One region of the Cytobacillus sp. OWB-43 genome, then DNA from elsewhere that is predicted to be linked to it. Evidence: a T-box and tRNA genes for the amino acid it is inferred to sense, from the RefSeq annotation. Region 1 holds a T-box; the other regions hold tRNA genes.

Region 1 (6,803 bases):
AGCTAAAGGTCAATATCAATTAGATTTAAAACGATGTAATCAGCTCATATTGCAGAAATATGGTGTTTTACGAGATAATATTCATACTACTGAATATTGTACAAGCTGTCATGAATCCTTGTTTTTTTCACACCGAAGAGATGACGGAAAAACGGGTAGATTGATGAGCTTTATTGGTTTGCGTGAGGAGGAATAGCATCTTGAATGTACAAACAAACCTAGAGAATATACAGGAAAATATACAAGCTGTTTGTGAGAAAGTTAATCGTTCTAGTGATGAAGTGAAAATTATCGCTGTGACAAAATATGTATCAACAGAAAGAGCGCAGGAGGCAATTGCAGCGGGGGTTAATAACCTTGGGGAAAATCGCGATGAAGGCCTATTAGAAAAACAAGCTGTCATTAAAAATGGGGCTGTTTGGCATTATATCGGAAGCTTACAATCTAGAAAAGTAAAAAATATCATCAATAAAGTGGATTATATCCATTCATTAGATCGCATATCTCTTGCAAAAGAGATTGAAAAGCGAGCGAATAAACCAATTAAATGCTTTGTACAAGTTAATGTGTCTGGAGAAGATTCGAAGCAAGGGTTATCCAAAGAAGAAATCATTCCTTTTGTTAAATCACTGTCAGATTTTAAACAAATAGAAGTAGTTGGTCTTATGACAATGGCACCATTTACAAGTGATGAGACAGTATTAAGAAATTGTTTTCGAAATTTGAAGTTGATTCAGAAAGAAGTATTATCCCTTCAATTATCTCATGCACCGTGTAAAGAATTATCAATGGGGATGTCCAATGATTATCAAATTGCTATTGAAGAAGGGGCAACAATGGTCCGTATAGGAACGGCTTTAGTTGGAAAAGAAAAGTAAGGAGGCTAGGTGCAGATGAGTATAAAATCAAAGTTTAAATCATATTTCTTTTTAGATGACGAAGAAGACAACTATGAGACAAGAGAAGATGATTACGCTAATAGTAGGGATCGTAAAGAAGAGCAAGAAACAACCTCTGTGCGGACTTCTCAAAGGCAGCACGCTGCAACAAAACAAAATGTCGTAAGTTTACAATCCGTTCAAGGACAAGGCGGTCAGCAAAAATCATCAAAAGTTGTCCTTGTGGAGCCACGGGTCTATGCTGAAGCTCAAGAAATTGCTGATCAATTGAAGAATAGAAAAGCAGTTGTGGTTAATCTCCAAAGAATTGATAAAAGCCAGGCAAAGCGCATTGTTGATTTTTTAAGTGGAACTGTGTATGCCATTGGTGGAGATATACAAAAAATTGGAATGGACATCTTTTTATGTACACCTGAAAACGTTGAAGTATCTGGGAATATTTCACAAATGATTCAGGAACATGAAGAAGAAAACTCGAGGTGGTAAATTAAATATGGCAACTTTATTTTCGATTATTATAACAGCCGTGGAGATTTATTCATGGGCATTGATTATATACATACTCATGTCATGGTTTCCGAATGCAAGAGAATCTAGTATTGGGCAAATGTTAACAAAAATTTGTGAACCATTTCTTGAACCATTTAGACGTGTCATTCCGCCAATTGGTGGGATGTTAGATATTTCGCCGATTGTAGCGATATTAGTATTAAATTTAGCTACATCCGGAATAAGACAAATATTTTTTTGGATGATGTAAAAAATACGAGCTAATGCTTAGCTCGTATTTTGTTTTTATCAATAACAAATCATCGGATTCTAAGACAGTTGTAAAACAAATAAAAAAATAAATGTTATACTATTATACAATTGTAAACATAGGGGTAAGCGAGAAATTAGGCATTTCTTGCCTAACCAGTTTTAAAGGAGTAAGCTAATGTCAAATATATATCAACATTTTCGTATGGAAGAGAGAGAGTTTATTGATCAAGTGTTAAGTTGGCGACAAACGGTTGAACAAACGTATGCGCCTAAGCTTACAGATTTTCTCGATCCAAGGGAACAAGATATTTTACACACCATCATTGGTTCTCAAAGTGATGTGCGCGTCCAATTTGACGGTGGACATAGAAACGCTGAAAGAAAACGCGCGCTTATTTTTCCTGATTATTTTATACCGGAAATGGACGATTTTCGCTTAGAGTTATACCAAGTAAATTATCCGCATAAATTCGTATTAATCGAGCATCCCCAAGTACTTGGAAGCCTGATGTCACTCGGATTGAAAAGAAGTAAATTTGGAGATATTTTGTTTGAAGGTCATACGATACAAGTAATTGTCTCTAAGGAAGTATCCTCTTATATTTCTATGCAATTAGAATCTGTTGGGAAAGCTTCTGTTCAACTTGAAGAAAAGCCATTTTCATCTGTTATCGATGCAAAAGAGCAGTGGCAAGAAAAAGTTTTTACAATGTCATCCTTAAGACTTGATACGCTTATTGCATCGATTTATAATTTTTCTAGACAAAAGGCGCAACAACTCATTTCTGCAAAAAAAGTAAAAGTAAATTGGGCAATGAAAGAAAATGTAGCATTCGATTGCCGTGAGAGTGATACAATTTCAGTAAGAGGCTATGGGCGCTGTAAGGTTATTGCGATAGAGGGAAAAACGAAGAAAGAAAAATGGAAAGTAGTTGTCGGTATACAAAAATAATCTTTTTTAGCTATAATGATTATAGTGTTTTACCGATATAAAATTGAAAGTGTATCGAATTTTATGCAGGAATCTGCAAGAAACTGTCGAATTACATGTTAACAAATGTACATAATTTGACCAACTGATCTAGGAGGTGGCCTTATGCCATTAACACCATTAGATATTCATAACAAAGAGTTCAGCAAAGGTTTTCGTGGATATGATGAAGATGAAGTAAATGAGTTTTTAGATCAAGTGATTAAAGACTATGAAATCATTATTCGTGAGAAGAAGGAATTAGAAGAGCGTTTAAACGACTTAAATGAAAGAGTCGGACATTTTAATACGATTGAAGAGACGTTAAATAAGTCGATTGTTGTTGCGCAAGAAGCTGGCGAAGAAGTGAAGCGAAACGCACAGAAAGAGGCAAAGTTAATTATTCGGGAAGCGGAGAAAAACGCCGATAGGATTGTGAATGAATCATTATCTAAAGCAAGGAAGATTGCGCTAGATATAGAAGATTTGAAAAAGCAATCGAAAGTATTTAGAAATCGTTTTAAAATGTTAATTGAAGCTCAATTAGATATGCTTCAGAATGATGACTGGGACCACTTAATGGAATATGAGCTAGATACAACAGAATTAAAGTCTACAAAAGAAGAAGAGTCTAGAGTATAAGATACTTTTATCTTTTAAGATGAACGACGACTTGACGAAGTTGTATCCTATCGCATATAATCTAGAAAAAACATGATAAAACGATGACAGGGATAGTAGCATTCTATCTTACTTAAAAGAGTGGATTTCCACTTCAGCGATTCAGGGAAGGTGAAAGCCTGATATTAAGGAGAAGAATTTGAACATCACCCTTGAGTTCCTTACTTGAGCTAAAAAGTTAGAGTAAGGCGTAGACGTTCACGTTACGAATTGATTTTTGAGCGGATAGGAAATTTCTCTATCTACAAGGGTGGTACCGCGGGAATATATAACCTCTCGTCCCTTTTTTGGGATGAGGGGTTTTTTGTGTTTTTTCCGAGTACCTTATGTATGAACGCTACTTTGGTCATAATGTTATGTAGTATGTTGAGGAGGAAATGAGCTATGGATTACAAAGATACTTTATTAATGCCTAAAACAGATTTCCCAATGAGAGGAAATCTGCCAAAAAGAGAACCTGAAATGCAAACAGAATGGAATGAACAAGATATTTATGCAAAAGTGCTTGAGCGCACGAAAAATCAACCGTTGTTTGTCCTGCATGACGGTCCTCCTTATGCGAATGGCGATCTTCATATCGGACATGCGTTAAATAAAATTTTAAAAGACTTCATTAACCGCTATAAGTCAATGAGTGGTTACCATGCACCATATGTACCTGGTTGGGATACGCATGGATTACCCATTGAACAAGCGTTAACGAATAAAGGTGTAAAACGTAAAGAAATGACGGTAGCAGAATTCCGTAAGCTTTGTGAAGAATATGCGTACGGTCAAATCGAAAATCAACGTGAACAATTCATGCGATTAGGTGTTCGTGGAGATTGGGAAAATCCCTATATTACATTAAAACCTGCCTATGAGGCCCAACAAATCAAAGTTTTTGGTGAGATGGCGAAGAAAGGTTATATCTATAAAGGGAAGAAACCTGTATACTGGTCACCATCATCTGAGTCTGCATTAGCTGAAGCTGAGATTGAATATAAAGATAAGCAATCCGCTTCCATTTATGTAGGATTTAAAGTGAAAGATGGCAAAGATGTTTTAACTGATGACGTACGTATTGTTATTTGGACAACTACTCCTTGGACAATGCCAGCTAACTTAGGTATTTCTGTCCACCCGAAACTAAAATATGTTGTCGTTGAAGTGGATAACGAAAAATATTTAGTAGCTGAAGACCTGCTAGCGGCTGTATCAGAAGAGATTGGCTGGGAAAATCCTAAGGTCGTTCAAACCATTCAAGGTAGTGACTTAGAATATGTGACTGCTGAACATCCATTATATGGCCGTGATTCACTTGTTATGCTAGGTGACCATGTAACTACAGACGCTGGTACTGGTTGTGTTCATACGGCTCCAGGACATGGTGAAGACGACTTTTACATCGGCTCTAAATATGGTTTAGATGTATTATGTCCAGTAGATGATAAAGGGGTAATGACAGAAGAAGCGCCTGGCTTTGAAGGTCTTTTCTATGATAAGGCGAATAAACCAATCACTGAAAAATTAGAAGAAGTTGGCGCGTTATTGAAGCTTTCTTTTATCAAGCATTCTTATCCACATGATTGGCGCACAAAAAAACCAGTTATTTTCCGTGCAACGGCTCAATGGTTTGCGTCAATTAAAGATTTTAGACAGGAATTATTGCAAGCAATTAATGATACAACATTTACACCAGCATGGGGCGAAACAAGGCTTTATAATATGGTTCGTGATCGTGGCGATTGGTGTATTTCTAGACAGCGCGCATGGGGTGTGCCAATTCCTGTCTTCTATGCAGAAAATGGAGAAGAGATTATTACAGACGAAACCATTAATCATGTATCCAACCTATTTAGAGAGCACGGTTCTAATGTGTGGTTTGAAAAAGAGGCAAAGGAATTATTGCCTGAAGGATTTACTCATCCAGGTAGCCCAAATGGAGTATTTACAAAAGAAACTGATATTATGGATGTGTGGTTTGATTCCGGTTCTTCGCATCAAGCTGTATTGCTAGAACGTGAAGATTTACAAAGACCAGCAGACCTTTATCTAGAAGGATCTGATCAATATAGAGGTTGGTTTAACTCATCATTATCAACAGGTGTCGCTGTAACTGGTAAAGCACCATATAAAGGCATCTTAAGTCACGGCTTTGTTTTAGATGGTGAAGGTAGAAAAATGAGTAAATCAATTGGTAATGTCATTGTACCTTCAAAAGTGATGAACCAATTAGGTGCAGATATTTTAAGACTTTGGGTTGCATCAGTTGATTACCAAGCAGATGTAAGAGTATCTGATCCAATCTTAAAACAAGTAGCAGAAGTTTACCGTAAAATTAGAAACACTTTCCGCTTCTTATTAGGAAACTTAGCTGATTTTGATCCAGCAGTACATCGAGTTTCTTATGATGATTTACGTGAAGTCGATCAGTTTATGTTAGTGAAGTTAAATAAACTAATCGAAACATCGCTTCAATCATATGAGAACTATGAATTTGCAGGTATTTACCATGCTGTGAATAATTTCTGCACATTAGACTTAAGTTCGTTCTATTTAGACTTTGCGAAAGATGTATTGTACATTGAAGCGCAAGATCAACATGATCGTCGTGCGATTCAAACAGTGCTTTATGATAGCTTAGTTGCCCTTACTAAGCTTGTATCACCGATTCTTTCTCATACAGCTGATGAAGTTTGGCGTCACATTCCAAATGTGGAGGAGATGAGTGTTCAATTGACTGATATGCCGTCAGTAGAAACTTTTGCCAATGCGGAAGAATTAACGGCAAAATGGACAGCATTCATGAAATTAAGAAATCATGTCCTAAAAGCTCTAGAAGAAGCACGAAATGAAAAAGTAATCGGTAAATCATTGACAGCAAAAGTAACGTTGTATGTCGATAACGAAACCAATTCATTACTTGATTCTATTTCAGAAAGCCTACCACAACTCTTTATCGTTTCTGCATTTGAAGTGGCAGGCAGCTTAGAACAAGCACCAAATGAAGCACATAAATTTGACAATGTAGCAATCCTAGTTTCCAAAGCTGAAGGCGAAACATGTGAACGTTGTTGGACTGTCACACCAGAAGTAGGGGAAGTAGATGAATTTTCAACACTTTGCCCACGTTGTGCTACTGTCGTAAAAGAAAACTATAGCCATTTGAGCTAAGTGGCAGTAGGTTAAAAAGTACTACCATATTTTTGGCCCGGACTAACCGTTCGGGTCTTTTTCTAATTATATAAAAAGGATTAATGAAGATAGAAAATGAAGTAAAGCTAAAAATGATTTTTACCATAAAGCAAGTACGTTAGTGCATGGTTTTTATAATGTCTCGGCTTTTCACACTTTCCATTTTAATCCTTCATGATAATGAGTAAAAACTAATAAAATTTTCCTCAACCTGCAAAACTTGTTCAGCTTGTAAAATCTTTAGAGGCGTTCAAAATTAGCCAGTTGCTCATAATAACTTTATGAACAATCTTGTAGGATGAAGGGGGATTTTT
Region 2 (6,803 bases), on a different contig from region 1:
ATTCAATATCCCAATTAAACGGTCCTTTCTTTCCTGTAACAAACCATTTAATCCCTCACCAAAATAATCTGTTAGAATCTCATCTCTATACGTAGGACTTACAGTTGTTATTTGATCAGCTGCTACTATGGCACCTTTCATAAAATTAATACAATCATAATACTTTAATTGATCTTCACGATAATACTCAAACCCCAACCCAAACAAATCATGAATGGCCTCTTTAGGGAAGACACCTTGAAAGTGTAGATTATGAATCGTAAAGACTGTTTTAATCAATTCATACCCACTTCTTTTTTGATAATGAACTCTTAATAAAAAAGGAATCATGCCTGTATGCCAATCATGGCAATGAATAATATCAGGATAATAGTCGAGCTGTGCCAGTGCTTCTAATACAGCTCTATTAAAATAAGCAAATCGCTCACCATCATCATCGTAACCATATAATTGTTCTCTCTTAAAATAGTATTCATTATCTACAAAATAAAAAGTAATATCATTTAACTCGAGCACTTCAATTCCACAATATTGATTGCGCCAGCCAACAGCGACTACGAATTCGGCTATCTTTTTTGTCTTATTCTTATATAAGGCAGGGATGTTCCCATACTTCGGTAATATTATTCTTACTTCCGTCCCTTGTTTCGTTAATTCCTTCGGTAACGAACCTGCGACATCTGCTAATCCACCTGATTTAATAAAAGGGACACATTCTGAGACGGCAAATAATACTTTCACGAATTCATCAACGCTCCTTGAATTGACCCTTTTTTAACAACAAAAGGGACCGATTGTGTGCCTGTTAAGTAGGTTCCTTCTTCTACTTTCACATCTTTATCTAAAATAACAGAATCTAATACACATCCCTCTTGAATCTCACATTTCTGCATAATCACACAGTTTCTTACTATCGTATTTTTACCGACTTTTACACCCCTAGCAATAATACTATTTTCTACTTTTCCTTCTATTTGGCAACCGTTGGCCACAATAGAATTCTTTACTTCACAACCATTTAGATATCTTGTTGGCGGTTCATCTTTTACTTTTGTATAAATTGGAAAATCTCTTAAAAATAAATTTCTCCAGACATCGGGGGTTAGTAGTTCCATGCTCGCTTGAAAATAAGATTGGACAGAATCGATAGTTACTGCCTCCCCCTTATATTCATAATGACAAATTGTGTAAGGCTGATGGATATCAGCCATAATATCACTTATACATGTATAACCTGTTTGTCTCCGAGTTTGAATCATATCTATTAGAAGATCTTTTTTGACCAAATACATTTCTAAAGGTTGATTTAGCTGTTGAATTGACGTAATATCACAGCCAGATTGAATATGTCGCTGTAAAACTGGTGAGAAATCAATATTACAAACGGTATAGCAATTAGCAATTAATGCATAATCTTGTGAACTACGATAAAAATAATCAATGTTAGCGACAAAATGATTAAATGAACCAATCCCACTATTTGAACTATCAATCATCGGTGATGGGAAGAAGAAAAGACCATCTCTTTTTCTATCTAGATCCCAGTTCTTCCCCGATCCTAGATGATCCATCAAAGATCGGTATTGATATTTCGGAAAAATCGCCACACTCTCTATTCCTGAATTGACCATATTAGAGAGAATAAAATCTATTAGTCTATATCTTCCAGCAAAAGGAACAGCAGCTAAAGAACGATGAAGGGTTAACTCATCCAGTCCCTTATGATAAGTTGTCGCATCAATGACTCCTAATAAACGATTATTCAATCAATATCCCCCCAGTAAAAATCATACAGTTCTACATTTATGCAAAATGACAAATACTTTCTGGCGTGATTAACAATGCTTCACTTGTTTCTTTTCTTTCTTTAATTACTGTCCCATCTGGTATAACTATATTAGATGGGACAATGACTTTTTCTAATATGACATTCTTACCAATCCTTGTATTTGGCATAACTACTGACTCTTTAATAACAGACCCTTTATCAATCGCTACACCTTGAAAGAGAACTGATTTGATTACCTCGCCTTCAATCGTACATCCTTCATTTACTAAAGATTGTTTGACCTTTGCTTGTGGAGAAATATATTGTGGAGGATGGTTAGGATTAACTGAGTAAATTCTCCAGTCTTGATCAAAAAGATTTAACTCACAATTGTCATCTAATAAATCCATATTAGCTTCCCATAGACTTTGAACTGTACCAACGTCTTTCCAATAACCATTAAAAGGATAGGCATAAAGTTTCTTATTTAACTTCAACATCTCAGGAATAATATCTTTTCCAAAATCATGGCTTGAGTCCTTATTTTGATTATCCTTTTGTAAAAACTCATTTAGTACTGACCATTTAAAGATATAAATGCCCATTGATGCTAAATTATTCTTTGCTTGCTCAGGTTTTTCTTCAAAATCTTCTATTCTCATATCTAAAGAAGTATTCATAATACCAAAACGATTTGTTTCATGCCACGGGACCTCTATAACAGAGATTGTCGCATCAGCTCCTTTACTAATATGGTAATCTAGCATTAAGTCATAGTTCATTTTGTAAATATGGTCACCTGATAAAATTAATACATATTCGGGGTTATGTTGCTCTAAATAATTGATATTCTGATAGATAGCACTTGCCGTACCTGTATACCATTTGACTTCAGAAGATTCACTGTATGGGGGAAGTACTGTCACACCGCCATTTCTTCTATCCAAATCCCAAGCGCTTCCTATGCCAATATATGAATTGAGTATTAGCGGTTGATATTGTGTTAGTACACCGACTGTATCGATGCCTGAATTTGTACAATTACTAAGTGTAAAATCGATGATGCGGTATTTACCTCCAAAAGGTACAGCTGGTTTAGCAAGCTCCTTCGTCAAAGAATTAAGGCGGCTTCCTTTGCCTCCAGCAAGCAACATCGCTACACATTTCTTGTTAGCCATTTACAACATCACTCCTTTTTCTTTTTCTAACAGGACGTAAAACTGAAATACCGAATGGTGGTATCGTCATTTCGATGCTGTATGGTTTTCCATGATAGGATAGTTTTTTTGTATTTAATACACGTTTATTAATACAATGGGAGCCACCAAATTCATTATTATCACTATTAAACACTTCTCTATAACTCCCATTTTTAGGAACACCCATTCGAAAATTCATATATACTTGAGGGGAAAAGTTACATACAACAATTAATATTTCTTGTTCTTCTACTCCTTTACGAATAAATGAAAAAATGGATTGCTGATGGTTATTAGCATCAATCCACTCAAAACCTTCTGATCTGTGGTCCCATTCATATAATGATTTAGATCTCTTATATAACTTTATTAACTTCTTCACATAATGATTCGTTTTTGCATGCATTTCATACTGAAGTAAGTGCCAATCCAACTCAGCTTCATCTTTCCACTCGGCAAATTGTCCTAGCTCAAACCCCATAAATAACAGCTTTTTACCTGGATGTGTCATCATAAAACCTAAGAGCAAACGATATTGGGCAAATTTTTGCCAATAATCTCCTGGCATCTTGTCTAGCAGGGATTTCTTCCCATGGACAACCTCATCATGTGATAACGGTAAGAGAAAATTTTCGGAGTATGCATACATTAATGAAAAAGTCATTTTATTATGGTGGTATTGCCGTTCATGTGGGGCTTTCTCCATATAAGATAATACATCATTCATCCACCCCATATTCCATTTATAACTGAAACCTAATCCGCCATAGTGAACAGGAGCCGTTACTTGGGGCCAATCTGTAGAATCCTCTGCCATCATCAAGATAGAAGGATCATAAGCAAAAACAGCCTTATTTAATTTCTGTAAAAATTGAATACCAAATGGATTTTCCCTATTCTCGTTATTAGGCCAAAAAATGATATTTGATACTGCATCAATTCTAAATCCATCGACATGGTATTTTTCCATCCAAAAAATAGCATTGGATATGAGGAAACTATGAACCTCTGTTTTACTTAAATTAAAATTAGCTGTACCCCAAACAAAATTTTCCCTATCAGCTTCTGTTTCGTATTCATAAACATATTCACCATCTAAACAATATAGCCCATGTTGATCTTTACAGAAATGTCCTGGTACCCAATCTAAAATAACACCAATATTATTTTGATGACATTGATCAATAAAAAACATTAAATCTTTTGGTTCACCATATCTACTAGTAGCCGAATAATAGCCTGTTCCTTGATACCCCCATGAACGATCATAAGGGTGTTCAATTATAGGCATCAATTCAATATGTGTAAAACCATGCTCCTTTACGTAAGGAATGATTTCTTCTGCTAGTTCACTGTATGTCAATAAAAGGCCATTCCTCTTTTTCCATGTACCTAAGTGCATCTCATATATCATCATAGGTTCTGAAAATGCTTTCCTTTGTTGTTTTTCCTTTTGCCAGCCTTGGTCCTTCCATTTGTAACCTTCTAAGGAATAAACAATCGAAGCAGTACTAGGCCGTAATTCTGAACAAAAAGCAAAAGGATCAGCCTTTAAAAAAGTTTGTTCATCCTTGTTCTTAATTGCATATTTATAAATTTCTCCTGTTAAATCTCCATCTAGCTGAATTCTCCATATCCCCTCTTTATTTACTTTATCTAATGAAAAACCTTCGCCATTCCAATGATTAAAAGAACCAACTAATGATATTGAGGTGGCATGTGGAGCATAGATAGTAAAGGAAGTAACCCAATTATCTCCTTCTTTATGACGGTGTGATCCAAACAGTTCGTATGCCTTAAATAAGCTTCCTTCATGAAACAAGTGCATTTCGAATTCAGTGGGGTATGCAGTTGTATTCATCTTAATTCATTCCACTCCTTGTATTACATTACTCTTTCTTAAATAATTCGTCTTAAGTATAAAAATCCCTTGTTATTTTTCAAATTATTTTGACATCTAATGACAGATAATATAACATCCAAAAAGTGTTAGCCACATAAAAAAGAAGCTGTCAACTTATGTTGACAGCTTCTTTTTTATGACCCCTACGGGATTCGAACCCGTGTTACCGCCGTGAAAGGGCGGTGTCTTAACCGCTTGACCAAGGGGCCAACTGGCGGAGAAGGAGGGATTTGAACCCTCGCGCCGGTTGCCCGACCTACACCCTTAGCAGGGGCGCCTCTTCAGCCACTTGAGTACTTCTCCATATGGCTCCGCAGGTAGGATTCGAACCTACGACCGTTCGGTTAACAGCCGAATGCTCTACCACTGAGCTACTGCGGAATAATATAAATGGTGGGCCTAAATGGACTCGAACCATCGACCTCACGCTTATCAGGCGTGCGCTCTAACCAGCTGAGCTATAGGCCCCTATTTAAGCGGGTGAAGGGAATCGAACCCTCATCATCAGCTTGGAAGGCTGAGGTTTTACCACTAAACTACACCCGCAATGGGGCGGCTGATGGGAATCGAACCCACGAATGTCGGAACCACAATCCGATGCGTTAACCACTTCGCCACAACCGCCATAAAAGATGGCTCAGGACGGAATCGAACCGCCGACACAAGGATTTTCAGTCCTTTGCTCTACCGACTGAGCTACTGAGCCAAAATAATAAATATGTAAATGGCGGTCCGGACGGGACTCGAACCCGCGACCTCCTGCGTGACAGGCAGGCATTCTAACCAACTGAACTACCGGACCAGATTGCGGGGGCAGGATTTGAACCTGCGACCTTCGGGTTATGAGCCCGACGAGCTACCGGACTGCTCCACCCCGCGATAATAATATGAATGGCGGAGGAAGAGGGATTCGAACCCCCGCGGGCTTTAACACCCCTGTCGGTTTTCAAGACCGATCCCTTCAGCCAGACTTGGGTATTCCTCCGAATAATGGTGGACCTTGTAGGACTCGAACCTACGACCGGACGGTTATGAGCCGTCTGCTCTAACCAGCTGAGCTAAAGGTCCATCATTCTATCTATGGTAGCGGCGGAGGGGATCGAACCCCCGACCTCACGGGTATGAACCGTACGCTCTAGCCAGCTGAGCTACACCGCCATAGAATATATTGTATAAAATTAATTGGTGGAGCCTAGCGGGATCGAACCGCTGACCTCCTGCGTGCAAAGCAGGCGCTCTCCCAGCTGAGCTAAGGCCCCTAAAAATATATATGTATATCTAGTGGTCGGGAAGACAGGATTCGAACCTGCGACCCCTTGGTCCCAAACCAAGTGCTCTACCAAGCTGAGCTACTTCCCGATACAAAACGCGCCCGAGAGGAGTCGAACCCCTAACCTTTTGATCCGTAGTCAAACGCTCTATCCAATTGAGCTACGGGCGCTTAATTTTAAAAAGAATGGTGCCGAGGACCGGAATCGAACCGGTACGGTAGTCACCTACCGCAGGATTTTAAGTCCTGTGCGTCTGCCAGTTCCGCCACCCCGGCACATATTGGAGCGGAAGACGGGATTCGAACCCGCGACCCTCACCTTGGCAAGGTGATGTTCTACCACTGAACTACTTCCGCAAATATTTAAAATGAAAAATGGTGCGGGTGAAGGGAGTCGAACCCCCACGCCTTGCGGCGCCAGATCCTAAGTCTGGTGCGTCTGCCAATTCCGCCACACCCGCATATTAAAATGATCAAATGGTGAGCCATGAAGGACTCGAACCTTCGACCCTCTGATTAAAAGTCAGATGCTCTACCAACTGAGCTAATGGCTCGTACAAAGCACGAGTGGTGCCGGCCAGAGGACTTGAACCCCCAACCTACTGATTACAAGTCAGTTGCTCTACCAATTGAGCTAGGCCGGCAAATACACACAAAAAATGG
Region 3 (6,803 bases), on a different contig from region 1:
GCGCCGCAAGGCGTGGGGGTTCGACTCCCTTCACCCGCATTAGTATTTTATAATGGATATTTGCGGAAGTAGTTCAGTGGTAGAACATCACCTTGCCAAGGTGAGGGTCGCGGGTTCGAATCCCGTCTTCCGCTCCATATGCGCCCGTAGCTCAATTGGATAGAGCGTTTGACTACGGATCAAAAGGTTAGGGGTTCGACTCCTCTCGGGCGCGTTTTATTTCGGGAAGTAGCTCAGCTTGGTAGAGCACTTGGTTTGGGACCAAGGGGTCGCAGGTTCGAATCCTGTCTTCCCGACCACGAATACTTTTTAGGGGCCTTAGCTCAGCTGGGAGAGCGCCTGCTTTGCACGCAGGAGGTCAGCGGTTCGATCCCGCTAGGCTCCACCAATTTAATTTTTAACAATATATTTTATGGCGGTGTAGCTCAGCTGGCTAGAGCGTACGGTTCATACCCGTGAGGTCGGGGGTTCGATCCCCTCCGCCGCTATTGCTTTTTTATTAATGGAGGAATACCCAAGTCTGGCTGAAGGGATCGGTCTTGAAAACCGACAGGGGTGTTAAAGCCCGCGGGGGTTCGAATCCCTCTTCCTCCGCCATTAATATTTATTATCGCGGGGTGGAGCAGTCCGGTAGCTCGTCGGGCTCATAACCCGAAGGTCGCAGGTTCAAATCCTGCCCCCGCAATCTGGTCCGGTAGTTCAGTTGGTTAGAATGCCTGCCTGTCACGCAGGAGGTCGCGGGTTCGAGTCCCGTCCGGACCGCCATTTACATATTTATTATTTTGGCTCAGTAGCTCAGTCGGTAGAGCAAAGGACTGAAAATCCTTGTGTCGGCGGTTCGATTCCGTCCTGAGCCACCATTTAGTCTTTTTTGGAGGGGTAGCGAAGTGGCTAAACGCGGCGGACTGTAAATCCGCTCCTTCGGGTTCGGCAGTTCGAATCTGCCCCCCTCCACCATCTAGGGGTATAGTTTAATGGTAAAACGAAGGTCTCCAAAACCTTTGATGTGGGTTCGATTCCTACTACCCCTGCCAATTATGGCGGTTGTGGCGAAGTGGTTAACGCATCGGATTGTGGTTCCGACATTCGTGGGTTCGATTCCCATCAGCCGCCCCATTTTTAAACATTTTATTGGGCTATAGCCAAGTGGTAAGGCAACGGATTTTGATTCCGTCATTCGTAGGTTCGAACCCTACTAGCCCAGTTATGGCAGCATAGCCAAGTGGTAAGGCAGAGGTCTGCAAAACCTTTATCCCCGGTTCAAATCCGGGTGTTGCCTTTATGCCGGTGTGGCGGAATTGGCAGACGCGCACGACTCAAAATCGTGTTCCTTCGGGAGTGTCGGTTCGACCCCGACCACCGGTATGTTGAAGTTCTTAAATGCGGGTGTAGTTTAGTGGTAAAACCTCAGCCTTCCAAGCTGATGATGAGGGTTCGATTCCCTTCACCCGCTTAAATAGGGGCCTATAGCTCAGCTGGTTAGAGCGCACGCCTGATAAGCGTGAGGTCGATGGTTCGAGTCCATTTAGGCCCACCATTTATATTATTCCGCAGTAGCTCAGTGGTAGAGCATTCGGCTGTTAACCGAACGGTCGTAGGTTCGAATCCTACCTGCGGAGCCATACATATTTTAGTTTGCGCCTTTAGCTCAGCTGGATAGAGCAACAGCCTTCTAAGCTGTGGGTCAGAGGTTCGAATCCTCTAAGGCGCGTCAAAGCTCTTAAATCTTCTATAAGGTTTATGAGCTTTTTTTGTATGATTAATTTTAAATTAAGCTTCTAGGCATCTAGTTGAAAGCTTTGTAGATAAGTACAAAAAAAAAGCTTCCATGAAAGGAAGCTAAAAAGGGGGATTTACACTTGTAATAGAAGTTTCTCCAAATAAATCTTTTTTTATACCTATATTTTCTTTATTTTACATATTTCTCTCATTAACAAATTATTTCACTTTTCTAACACATATTATTAGTAATATAGATGAGAAAGATTAGATGTTTAAGAAAGAGGGGCTTTTTATGAAGAAGTGGATATCAACCTTTTCTGTAATTATGATTATTTTTCTTGCTGCTTGTGGAAATGCAGAGAATGATGCAAACTCTAGTGGTGGGGAAGGATCAGTTCCTGCTGCAATCGATGCCAGTATCTCGATACCAAGTCAGATTAAAAGGAACGAAGAAGTACGCTTGGAAGTTACTGTTACTCAGGGAGACGAGTCTGTGGAAGATGCAGATGAAGTAAAATTTGAATTGTGGGAAGATGGGAAAAAGGATAATGGTGAATTAATAGAAGCAGAACACGAGAATGATGGCAAGTACGTTGCATCCTATACATTTGAAAAAGATGCTATCTATCATATTCAGTCACATGTCACCGCAAGAAGTATGCACACTATGCCTAAAGTTAAAGTGGCGGTAGGCAGTGCTGAAATAGATAACGAAGAAGAAAATCAAGGCCACAGCGCACATGAGCATGATGGAAATGTAGCGATACATATAAGTCCTACTGCTGATATTAAGACGAATGAGGAAACTCCATTTGATATTCATATTACTAAAGAAGAACAAGGACTTGAAGAGGCAAATGTGAGGTTAGAAATCGTTCAGTCAATTGATGATCATCAGGTGGCATGGGTAGATGCAGTAGAGGAAACTAGTGGGATGTATACAGCAACACATGCATTTACTGATAATGGAACATACAAGATTGTCGTTCATGTAGAAAATGATGAAGGATTACATGAACATAGTGAATTTGAGGTCATAGTAAATTAACAGTAGAAAAAAGATATTTGCATATGCAAATATCTTTTTTATCTTATTTAATAATGTACTTTTGTTTTCATGTTACGCAAGTGAAGTTGCCTTTAATATTGATGAATTTTATACTAATCATAATCAAACTTTCACACTATAAAGAAGAAGCCCTTTATAATAGAAGTAAGTAATTGAAATCAGGAGAGAATAACAAATGACAAATACTCATTTATTTTTTAATACAAGCATTGGTAAACAGAAACCTAATAGTATAAGGAATAAAGAACAAGTGTGTCCGTTCTGTCAGAGAGAACAATTGACGAAGATTATTGCGGAGGATGGTCCAATCATTTGGTTGGAGAATAAATATCCCGTATTAGAAAATGCTCATCAAACGGTCTTAATCGAGACAGATCAGTGTGACACGGAACTTTCACAGTATGATGACAACCATTTAGTCAGATTGATTACATTTGGTTTAGACAATTGGTTAAGTATGGAGAAAAGTGATAAATATAAATCTGTGATTTTTTTCAAGAATCATGGTCCTCATTCAGGTGGAAGCATTGCTCATCCTCATATGCAAATTGTAGGTTTATATGATGTCGTATATCAAAATAAGGTGCAGGCTGACGATTTTGTAGGAGAGTTAATTGATCAACATGGTGATACTGAATTTTCTTTATCTAATAAACCACGTATTGGTTTTTATGAATTTAATGTTAAATTAGGACAGAAAAAGGATATCGCAGCGTTTGCTAAATATATTCAAATGGCAACCAAATATATTTTGAGGGATTTTCCTTTTACATGTAACAGCTATAATCTATTCTTTTACCATTTCGAGAATGAAATATTTGCAAAAATTGTCCCTCGATATGTAACAAGCCCTCTTTTTATCGGATATTTCTTGCCACAAGTACCTAATAACATCATGTGGATGGTGAAGGATATTCAAAGTAAATATGTACAATTATAATATGCATTTTTTCTTTGTTACAAAAAAGAAATATACGTAGCTGTTGTGATTTTCATCTAAAAAAAATATAATGAAGTATTGTACACAGATTATTTTTAATGAAGAGCCTTTGTTTCATAAGGAGATTGATTAATGACTTCTAAACGAACGACAACATCGAGAATTGATTATACTTTAGTTCTTATTTTATTTTTATTGTTTTTAGTGAGCTGTATTTCTATATATAGTGCACAAACGACTGAACAATACGGTGAGAATTTTTTACTAAAACAAATTGTATGGTATGTAGTGGGAATAGGGATTATATTAGCAGTCATTACATTAGATGCTGAACAATTAAAGAAAATTTCTTGGTATGCTTACGGTTTTGGACTATTGCTACTTGGGTTTCTTGTTGTCGCACCTGAAAGTATTGCTCCTGTAATTAATGGAGCGAAATCATGGATACGGCTGCCTGGTCTTGGACAAATACAGCCTGCTGAGTTAGTAAAGGTTTTTCTCATATTAGCTTTAGCCAGGGTCATCGATGACCATCATCAAAAGACACAATTAAAAACTGTGAAAACAGATTTTTTCCTATTATTTAAAATGCTAATTGTTACTGGGTTCCCTTTGTTACTCATCATGCAACAACCAGATTTGGGGACTTCCTTGGTAATTTTAGCGATTTTGCTCGGAATGGTTTTTATCTCAGGTATCACTTGGAAAATACTTGCGCCTATTGTAAGTGTAGGTGTAACTTTAGTTGTTGGTATTTTTTATTTTGTATTGTGGCATCCAGAGTTGTTGGAGAAATATTTGGGAGTAAAGGAATACCAATTGGGGCGAATTTATTCTTGGATCGATCCTTATAATTATCAAAGTTCTACAGGTTTTCAACTAACGCGCTCCTTACTTGCAATCGGTTCTGGTGAGACAACAGGAAAGGGCTACGGCACAAGAGAAGTTTACTTACCAGAAAGTCACACAGATTTTATTTTTAGTATCATAGGAGAAGAGTTCGGTTTTATTGGGGCAAGTGTGGTTGTTAGTTTATTTTTCTTATTGATTTATCATTTGACTAAAATAGGTATTAGTACGAGAACGCCATTCTATACATATGTTTGTGTAGGGGTAATTAGTTTAATAACTTTCCATGTCTTTCAAAATATCGGAATGACAATTGGTGTTTTACCGATTACAGGAATCCCACTACCGTTCATTAGTTATGGAGGAAGCTCACTAATGGGCAATATGCTCGCTATGGGGCTAATTTTTTCAATTGGATTTCATAGTAAACGGTACATGTTTTCCAGATCTTCGTAGGAAAAAGAAACCCGAGAATTTTAAATTCTCGGGTTAATGCTGTTAGATAGATGCACCAGTATCCAGTATAATTACCTTCGCATCAACTTTAATGTTTAAGTCAGGATATCCCTTTTTCCATTCTTTATAATCAAAATTGCGTATTTTTGTGCTATAAACCTTACCTATTCCGATTGGATCGGCATTATCTTCTTGAAATGACTGAATAAGCGCTGAACATTCATTTTTTATTTTCTTATTGATAAAATTCGTTATCTCTTTTATTTTTTTATCATCCAAATTATTTCCTGAATATTCTTTTATATTACCTTGGACCTTAATTTTAATGGTGATGTTTGTTGGATCCTTTTTATCTAATTTATATTTATGGTTGGAATGTATACTTTTAATAGCCACTTTTTGACCATCCGGCAAGTCGATAGAGAAATCACCTCTACTATAACGATCAACGAGTAATTTAAAATAAAATAATTTATCACTAGGAAGAATTTTATATGCAGCATGATCTTTGAATAATGATATGCCGGCTAGTTCTATTTCTTGCTCATTGATTTTTTTGATATGTGGTAAGAAGATATCCTTCCCTTCTTGATAAAAATCTCTCATAAATAAGGTTAAGTTCGTTTTAGGTAAATCTCCATAGTCAACATTGTGTTCAATTAAGTCAGAAATAAAAGTTCCATTCCCTTGAGGGCCATATTCACCTGTTAAAATTTCCTCCGTACTACTATCAGTGGTTGCAAAGTAGATTCGTTTTCCAATTGAAGCATCTCGTTGATAGGCGTCCACATAAACAGTTAATCCACGTTCGGCAATGGCAATATTATATAATGTAAGCCTTAAACCACCGACTACAATTGGATTGGGTGATTGCCGGTTTGCTTTATACAGTGTCTCTCTCCTGAGATCACCGGTTGTTGTAACAGTTTTGTTCTCTACACTCATTTCTTTGTTGAATACTTCCATAAGAAAGGTTGTCTTTAACAAATGCTCATCACTCGTATCAGGGTCAAAGCCAGTTGCGACTGCGATATTGAGTTCATCTATTATTCTTTTTTGTACACATCCAGTAAGTATAAACAGGCAGCAAATGATACATATCCATTTTTTCATGTTTTCTTCACCTTCTTTATAATGAGGGATAAACAGTACAAAAAGGGAATATAAACAAATACAAAAGCAACAGACACCAGTTCAACCACTTGATTAAACCTTTCAATATCTAAGCCCTTCTCAAAAAAAGTAACGATAATAACAGAGATGACTGAAATCAGTATGGAACCTTTTCTTTGCTTTAATTTAGTGGCTCTTTTAAGTAACCTTGAAGCAATCCAAAGGGAGAGACATATATTCGGTAGTAGTATTAAACACCAATTGGCAACCCCAATATACTCAAAGCGTTCAACAAATGGAAATTGCACCATTTGCCACATAGAAAGTGTAGCCCAAATCGTATTTTCTAATTGCTTTTTTGAGAAATAAGCAAAAGCAATTATCGCTAATATCGTATAAAAAATTGTCGTGGTGGCTACTCCGATATGTGCCCATTTTTTCGATTTCTGCGGTTGGTTAATAAAAGGATAGATAAATAAAATTGCTTCAAATCCAACAGAAGTTAGTGACATATGATAGGAAGCTTGTAATAATTCGGTGATTTTATGTTGCCAAATCGGTAATAAGTGGGTGAAGTCAGCGTACTTTAGCGTAAAGGTGAATGTGAATACTAAATAGGCTGGTAAAATGGTTCCAAAAAAACAAACACCCACA

Evidence for each region. A T-box is a leader RNA that pairs with one kind of tRNA and senses whether it is charged. The one in region 1 lies ahead of ileS (isoleucine--tRNA ligase), so its partner is inferred to be a tRNA-Ile.
Region 2: it has a tRNA-Ile gene. The T-box ahead of ileS (isoleucine--tRNA ligase) is inferred to sense a tRNA for this amino acid. The anticodon was not compared.
Region 3: it has a tRNA-Ile gene. The T-box ahead of ileS (isoleucine--tRNA ligase) is inferred to sense a tRNA for this amino acid. The anticodon was not compared.

Annotation. Positions count from the first base shown of each region.
Region 1 covers NZ_JAYEFF010000001.1:419,916-426,718, forward strand. The annotation lists gene pgeF (peptidoglycan editing factor PgeF) at 1-196, shown strand, start outside; gene U9M49_RS02200 (YggS family pyridoxal phosphate-dependent enzyme) at 201-878, shown strand; gene U9M49_RS02205 (cell division protein SepF) at 894-1,385, shown strand; gene U9M49_RS02210 (YggT family protein) at 1,393-1,659, shown strand; gene U9M49_RS02215 (RNA-binding protein) at 1,837-2,613, shown strand; gene U9M49_RS02220 (DivIVA domain-containing protein) at 2,758-3,273, shown strand; T-box leader at 3,348-3,599, shown strand; gene ileS (isoleucine--tRNA ligase) at 3,697-6,468, shown strand.
Region 2 covers NZ_JAYEFF010000006.1:185,918-192,720, forward strand. The annotation lists gene glgA (glycogen synthase GlgA) at 1-741, opposite strand, end outside; gene U9M49_RS19005 (sugar phosphate nucleotidyltransferase) at 738-1,766, opposite strand; gene U9M49_RS19010 (glucose-1-phosphate adenylyltransferase) at 1,804-2,946, opposite strand; gene glgB (1,4-alpha-glucan branching enzyme) at 2,939-4,828, opposite strand; tRNA gene U9M49_RS19020 (tRNA-Glu) at 5,008-5,079, opposite strand; tRNA gene U9M49_RS19025 (tRNA-Ser) at 5,083-5,173, opposite strand; tRNA gene U9M49_RS19030 (tRNA-Asn) at 5,177-5,251, opposite strand; tRNA gene U9M49_RS19035 (tRNA-Ile) at 5,262-5,338, opposite strand; tRNA gene U9M49_RS19040 (tRNA-Gly) at 5,346-5,416, opposite strand; tRNA gene U9M49_RS19045 (tRNA-His) at 5,419-5,494, opposite strand; tRNA gene U9M49_RS19050 (tRNA-Phe) at 5,504-5,576, opposite strand; tRNA gene U9M49_RS19055 (tRNA-Asp) at 5,596-5,672, opposite strand; tRNA gene U9M49_RS19060 (tRNA-Met) at 5,676-5,749, opposite strand; tRNA gene U9M49_RS19065 (tRNA-Ser) at 5,763-5,855, opposite strand; tRNA gene U9M49_RS19070 (tRNA-Ile) at 5,862-5,938, opposite strand; tRNA gene U9M49_RS19075 (tRNA-Met) at 5,952-6,028, opposite strand; tRNA gene U9M49_RS19080 (tRNA-Ala) at 6,054-6,129, opposite strand; tRNA gene U9M49_RS19085 (tRNA-Pro) at 6,153-6,229, opposite strand; tRNA gene U9M49_RS19090 (tRNA-Arg) at 6,238-6,311, opposite strand; tRNA gene U9M49_RS19095 (tRNA-Leu) at 6,328-6,416, opposite strand; tRNA gene U9M49_RS19100 (tRNA-Gly) at 6,423-6,497, opposite strand; tRNA gene U9M49_RS19105 (tRNA-Leu) at 6,517-6,601, opposite strand; tRNA gene U9M49_RS19110 (tRNA-Lys) at 6,619-6,694, opposite strand; tRNA gene U9M49_RS19115 (tRNA-Thr) at 6,709-6,784, opposite strand; tRNA gene U9M49_RS19120 (tRNA-Val) at 6,801-6,803, opposite strand, start outside.
Region 3 covers NZ_JAYEFF010000007.1:176,506-183,308, reverse strand. The annotation lists tRNA gene U9M49_RS20145 (tRNA-Leu) at 1-39, shown strand, start outside; tRNA gene U9M49_RS20140 (tRNA-Gly) at 63-137, shown strand; tRNA gene U9M49_RS20135 (tRNA-Arg) at 141-214, shown strand; tRNA gene U9M49_RS20130 (tRNA-Pro) at 223-299, shown strand; tRNA gene U9M49_RS20125 (tRNA-Ala) at 313-388, shown strand; tRNA gene U9M49_RS20120 (tRNA-Met) at 415-488, shown strand; tRNA gene U9M49_RS20115 (tRNA-Ser) at 505-597, shown strand; tRNA gene U9M49_RS20110 (tRNA-Met) at 612-685, shown strand; tRNA gene U9M49_RS20105 (tRNA-Asp) at 689-765, shown strand; tRNA gene U9M49_RS20100 (tRNA-Phe) at 785-860, shown strand; tRNA gene U9M49_RS20095 (tRNA-Tyr) at 874-957, shown strand; tRNA gene U9M49_RS20090 (tRNA-Trp) at 961-1,034, shown strand; tRNA gene U9M49_RS20085 (tRNA-His) at 1,041-1,116, shown strand; tRNA gene U9M49_RS20080 (tRNA-Gln) at 1,133-1,204, shown strand; tRNA gene U9M49_RS20075 (tRNA-Cys) at 1,209-1,279, shown strand; tRNA gene U9M49_RS20070 (tRNA-Leu) at 1,284-1,365, shown strand; tRNA gene U9M49_RS20065 (tRNA-Gly) at 1,383-1,453, shown strand; tRNA gene U9M49_RS20060 (tRNA-Ile) at 1,461-1,537, shown strand; tRNA gene U9M49_RS20055 (tRNA-Asn) at 1,548-1,622, shown strand; tRNA gene U9M49_RS20050 (tRNA-Arg) at 1,638-1,711, shown strand; gene U9M49_RS20045 (FixH family protein) at 2,015-2,770, shown strand; gene U9M49_RS20040 (DUF4931 domain-containing protein) at 2,967-3,731, shown strand; gene rodA (rod shape-determining protein RodA) at 3,864-5,036, shown strand; gene U9M49_RS20030 (Ger(x)C family spore germination protein) at 5,079-6,149, opposite strand; gene U9M49_RS20025 (GerAB/ArcD/ProY family transporter) at 6,146-6,803, opposite strand, start outside.